2 regions of the Xenorhabdus sp. Sc-CR9 genome follow, and region 2 is predicted to be linked to the other one. Evidence: predicted binding sites of a transcription regulator. Region 2 holds the regulator's gene; the other holds the start of a gene.
The links. The regulator LexA, encoded in region 2, represses DNA repair genes until DNA is damaged. The targets are predictions, from matches to a motif close to TNCTGTATGTACATACAGNA.
Positions count from the first base shown of each region.

Region 1: the regulator LexA is predicted to act here: its motif matches at 1,833-1,852, upstream of AACQ81_RS00925 (metal-dependent hydrolase).

Region 1 is NZ_CAWQTY010000016.1:561-3,783, forward strand. Features, by position in the region: gene AACQ81_RS00915 (AidA/PixA family protein) at 1-517, opposite strand, end outside; gene hxpB (hexitol phosphatase HxpB) at 981-1,646, shown strand; gene AACQ81_RS00925 (metal-dependent hydrolase) at 1,875-2,453, shown strand; gene AACQ81_RS00930 (L-cystine transporter) at 3,137-3,223, shown strand, end outside.
Region 2 is NZ_CAWQTY010000195.1:5,427-8,649, forward strand. Features, by position in the region: gene AACQ81_RS14295 (DMT family transporter) at 1-133, shown strand, start outside; gene zur (zinc uptake transcriptional repressor Zur) at 457-969, shown strand; gene lexA (transcriptional repressor LexA) at 1,110-1,727, opposite strand; gene AACQ81_RS14310 (diacylglycerol kinase) at 1,846-2,217, opposite strand; gene plsB (glycerol-3-phosphate 1-O-acyltransferase PlsB) at 2,353-3,223, shown strand, end outside.

The DNA of each region.
Region 1 (3,223 bases), on a different contig from region 2:
CCAACTCTAATATATGACGATATTTACCGAACCCTATCCTAACAGGGCCTTCATATATTTCGAATGAACATGTAAAAGGTATTTGAACGCTCGAAGTTGGAACTGCCTTGATGGAACTCACCCAAAAATGATAATCAACTTCTTTAGGTGTTACAGATATTGGATTTTCACCTGTTATAATGGGTACCGTTTTCTGAGCCATCACTAATTCAGACTGAAAAAGATACTCAGAGGCAACAACCTTGTTATCTGCAACAACCGCCGTTAATACAACAGAGTATCTTGAGTCATAAGGTGACAATGAATCTTCTTTCCATATAATATTATCATCTTTGCGTACATTTTTAAGAGATAATTTAGTACCTCCATTGTCAATCACGTTGGTTCCGTTATATGTCAACATGTGAATATACTTTGAATCAATAGTAGGCGCTCTACTCTCTATATTACTATAACTATTTGAATTTGCAATAGAATCTGATTCCATAGAAACCAATATATTAATAATATTAGACATTATAGTACCCTCATTAGTTAACGGTATTATTACTTTTTATACGTAAACCAAAATAACAACAGGCCCATATTTAATTAGTAGCTGCTTACAACACCACAATACCGAAAAAAAAAGAACATATAAACATTAAAAATTAACGTTCCTGAAATCAAATTTACTACAATGCAATATATTTTAATTATATTAATATGACATTTATTAATAATCATATTGAGAATAATAATTTAATATTTTTATATTACTCTTCTGTAATGATATCAATCATAATCACACCATTTAAAAATAATTATGCATTTCTATATGTTATAAGAAGCTTACTCTAACTCCATTTGTAGAGTAATGCTCTTATTTTTCCTCAAAAACAATTTCTTTCGTTGTTATCACCTTACAACGGGATTTAACTTATTGAGATTGCTACAATCAAATTTTATTCATCGCTATTATCATTGCGGAGAGATATGAAATGTCATTTTGTTTACCTCTAAAAGCCGTCATCTTTGATATGGACGGATTGCTCATTGATTCTGAGCCTTATTGGGAACAAGGAGAAAAACATATATTCGGTGAATTAGGATTGGATTTGACTTTAGCAGAAAAACTGCCTGATACATTAGGATTACGGATAGATCAGGTTGTTGAACTATGGTATCAAGCTGCACCGTGGCAAGGTACTTCTAAAAATGAAGTTGCACAACGCATCATCAATTATGTAGTTCGATTAGTAAAAGAAAACCGCCCCTTATTACCAGGCGTCGAATATGCTTTAAACCTCTGCCGCGAACGTGGATTAAAAATCGGTCTGGCCTCTGCATCTCCCTATGGGATGCTTGAACAGGTACTTGAATTATTTAACATACGGCACTACTTTGATGCTGTCATTTCTGCCGCAGACTTACCTTATAGCAAACCCCACCCAGAAGTTTACTTACAAGCTGCCAATCAACTTGACGTTAACCCGATTCAATGTATTACATTAGAGGATTCATTTAATGGCATGATAGCAACCAAGGCTGCAAGAATGCGTTCAATTGTTGTTCCTGCCGCCCATCATTTTGATGATCCTCGATGGTCACTGGCTGATATTAAGTTGAATTCACTTGAGAAATTAACAATAGAGAATATTACCTGATGGTTACCATGCTGCCATGCTGCATACATGTTTTCCATGCACCTGGCAGTGCAAAAATCAAACATCCTTTTATATCCCTGGCTGATCTAGGTAAAAATAGATTAAATATTGGTGTTATATATTAATAAATAAAAGATTATTCTTGTTTACCCTCTATCATCCTTATGCAAAAACCTCTATACTGCCAACTGTATGTATAAACAGCATAAATAATTAGTATAAATCGTTATGACAGCAGAAGGGCATCTTCTTTTTTCCGTTGCCAGCCTTGTATTGGCTCACCAGTTAGAAATCACACCAGAAATCGCACAGGGAGATTGGTTACATATGCTTCCCGGTGTACTTCTGGCTTCACTATTACCTGACATTGACCACCCAAGCTCCACTTTAGGCAGGTTATTCCGTTTTATATCCATTCCAATAGCAAAATTATGTGGCCATCGTGGATTCACACATAGTTTATTAGCGCTAATGGTGGGAATGACTCTCTTCCAGACGGAAATCCCCTCCAATTGGCCCATTCCAACCGACTTCATCCATGCGATGGTTGTCGGTTATATCAGCCATCTGATTGCCGATATGCTCACTCCTGCAGGTATTCCACTTTTATGGCCACTGAGAACACGTTTTTGTATCCCAATTCTTAGAGGAAAAGAACGCAAAAAAGCTGAACGATTTATTGCTGTTCTGGTCCTAGTGATTGCTATTATTCTTCCACAGTACATTGATTTTTCATTCACGCATTACTTTGATAAGTTCTCGTTCGATCAATTAACAATTGATAAGCTAAAAAATCTCTACAAGTAGCTGACTTATCGTACATACAACAATGTAATAACCCTATTTTCTCAAATAGGGCTATTACTAACTACATAAATAATATTTTTCAATCCTCACTTATCTGTTTACAATCAGAATTGACTAATTCACTATGCTACTATTATTTAACGCTTTAATTTTATTATTTATTCTATAAATAGCAGTTTACTGAATGTGAATTACCTTATCTGACAGACAAAATCGTATATACACTTCGTTTTTCAAACTGCCTCTTTGTTGGCTGCACTCGCTCACCCCGGCCACATAGTTATCTATGCTCCCGGGGATTTGCTCTCTTGCCATCGCGATGCAACTTGAAATCCATTGTGTATAGAAAGTAAAGTTGACATAGATTAGGACATATAACCAATTAAACTACCTAGTGAAAAATAATTATATTAAATTCCATTTAATTATAAGCAAGTAAATTTTTATACTGATAAAATTCTATCTTATAGATTTTCATGGCCTGTATCTGATAGATTTTTGAGTGATAGCGCAATCAATAAGTTAGCAGTTTGAAACTGCTATCATCACTTATCTCAATACGAACCATGAATAATAAATATATTTCATACAGATATTGGTATACCTGATTGATTACAAGTTGTGATTCAGCAAAAAAAGCAACAATTTGAAAAATGAAGGTATAAACATTTTGGAGACTAGGGATGAATCTACCACTCATCATTAACATGCTCGTTTTTATAGCACTGCTCATCTTATTAGCAAAAACAAGTTCAGATAAATGGAGCTTG
Region 2 (3,223 bases):
TTGGATATGGCTTGTTTTTGGAGACAGCCCAAATAATTATACACTTATAGGTGGTGGTATTATTCTGACTGCTTTAATTGCGAATAGTCTACATTCTATCCGATTATTACAGTCAGAAACAGCAAAAAGATAAATTATTCCTAGAAGATAGATTATTTAACATGACTCATCTTCTTTAAAGTTATTTATATCCTAACTCTATGATTGTGAAAAAATTTATTCTGCCTGATATTATTATATATTGGTTTTTTTCTTTTAAGATAAAGAAATTTATTATTTTTATCTTTAATTGGTATGTATCAGTAAATAACGAGTCACACAGTAGCAAGATAATCGACATCTTTTGATACTTATATTTATAACCCAAAGACAGTGAGGTATCGCGTGAATTCCACTCTTAAGCCTAAAACGTGTTAACATCAAAGCTATTAGCATCGTGTAGGTGTGAGAGGTGTAATGGAAATTATCAATCAACAAAAATTACTGGCACAAGCTGAAACAATCTGTCTTTCAAGAGGGGTTCGCTTAACACCCCAACGCCTTGAAATTCTTCGATTAATTACGGAGCAACCCAGTGCAATAAGCGCTTATGATTTGCTGGATTTATTACGCGAAGTCGAACCTCAGGCTAAGCCGCCAACGGTTTACCGTGGGTTAGAATTTTTGCTGGAGCAAGGTTTTATTCACAAAATAGAATCTACAAACAGCTATGTTCTTTGCCATCACTTTGAAGAACCCAGCCATACTTCAGCTATGTTTATCTGTGAATATTGCGGCTCCGTAACTGAAAAGGATGCGAAAGATATTGAATCCGCAATTCAGCAGTTAGCGCAAGGTACAGGGTTCCATTTGAGAAATAGTGTGATAGAAGTCCACGGATTATGCGCTTCCTGCCATGAAATAGATTCCTGTACGGAACGCGATACATGTCAGCACAATCATGCTGTTGAAGAGAAGAAAAAGAAATAAAGATAAGAACCTGCTTGGGCGGTGAGGCGGTCATAGCTGATATTTTCATGTATTCTCAAGTTCCCGCTGAATTCAAATATAACGGGTACTGGAAAAATGACCGCCCCGGAATGGCAAAGTGTAATTATCCGTTTTTACAATCAGAACCAGTCTCCGTTACGAATAACGCCTACTGCCAATCCTTCAATAGTGAAACTCTGTTCGCTCAAATCAACTACAATCGGTGAAAATTCTGGATTTTCAGCGATCAGTTCAATTTTGTTTCCTGTTTGTCTGAAACGCTTCACTGTGACTTCATCTTCAATACGCGCCACAATGACTTGTCCATTATGAACATCCTGTGTTTTATGCACAGCAAGTAAATCTCCGTCCATAATACCGATGTCTTTCATAGACATTCCACTGACACGCAATAGAAAATCAGCACTTGGTTTAAATAATTCAGGATCAACCTTATAGTGACTTTCGATATGTTCCTGAGCTAGCAGTGGCTCGCCAGCAGCAACACGACCGATCAACGGTAATCTCATTCCGTCACCCGGTTCTTCGAGAAGCAAACGGATACCTCTGGATGCACCAGAAATAATCTCTATCACCCCTTTACGCGCCAGCGCTTTTAAATGCTCTTCCGCCGCGTTAGGTGAACGAAAACCAAGACGCGCTGCAATTTCAGCACGTGTCGGTGGCATACCCGTTTGCGAAATATGGTCACGCACTAAGTTATAGACTTGTTGCTGTCTGGCAGTTAATGCTTTCATTTCGCCCCCTGTTTGTTTATACAGTCCAGCTGTGAGTATATACAGGTAAATTCGAATTGGGAACCTGTCAGCACGTAAAAGCAGCTAAATAACGTATTTTAATGAAAAACACGTCGAATCAGCACATAAAATGCGACCAAAGGATTATTCCCCAGATAAACAAGGCCAGAAGTATGGTAAGCAATACAGCCGCTGAACCCATATCTTTCGCACGACCTGATAACTCATGGTATTCACTACCGATACGATCCACTACAGCTTCTATTGCACTATTGAGAATTTCGACAATCACAACCAGCATAACAGCGCTGATAAGCAGGATTCTTTCGACTATGCTGAGGTCCAAAGAAAATGCAATGATAATTGCAAATATGGCAGCAATTGCCTCCTGTCGAAATGCCGCTTCATTTTGCCATGCCGTTTTGATTCCTTTCGCCGAATACCCTGCCGCTTTAATGATGCGGGTCAAACTTGTTGATTGATTTGCCATAGAATTATACTCAATCACTTGGTATTTGTATGGTTATATAATTTTTAGTCTCTATTATTGTCTTATTTCCACAGATCTCAAAATCTGTTTCTGGTATCCTTGCGAGGCATTGCTAACAAGAGGCTTAAAGTCGTTATGTCAGGTTGGCGTAAAATATATTATAAGTTATTGAATTTACCATTAAAATTATTAGTAAAAAGTAAACTTATCCCTACAGATCCCATTGCAGAGCTGCGTCTTGATACGACACGGCCTATTTTGTACGTACTCCCGTACCACTCAAAAACAGACTTATTGACCTTGCGTCAACAATGTCTGGCACAAGATCTGCCGGATCCGTTGAATCCTTTGGAAATTGGTGATGCGCAGCTTCCTAGTTGTGTGTTTATCGATAACGGCCCACGTGTGTTCAGTTGTTATGCACCAAAGCATGAATCTGTGAAGATTTTTCATTCCTATCTGGACTTGCATCACAATAATTCTGATTTGAATATCCAGATGGTGCCAGTTTCCGTAATGTTCGGCCGCTCTCCGGGGCGTGAAGGGCAAGAAGCTAATACAGCACCGCAATTACGTCTGCTAAATGGTGTGCAAAAGTTTTTTGCGATCCTGTGGCTGGGACGAGATAGTTTTGTGCGTTTCTCCACGCCTGTTTCTCTGCGTAAGATGGCAGATGAGCATGGTACAGATGATATCATTGCTAATAAACTCGCCCGTGTTGCCCGGATACATTATTCCCGTCAGCGTCTTGCGGCTGTTGGCCCTCGTCTGCCTGCCAGACAGGAACTGTTCAACAAATTACTCACATCAAAGGCAATAGAAAAAGCCATTGCTGATGAAACACGCAGCAAGAAAATTTCTCCCGAAAAGGCGAAGCAAAACGCCATCAACATGTTGGAAGAAATTGCCGCGAACTTCTCCTATGAAACAGTTCGTCTGACCGACCGTGTTTTGAGTTGGACATGGAACCGTTTATATCAGGGCATTAATGTTCATAATGCTGAAC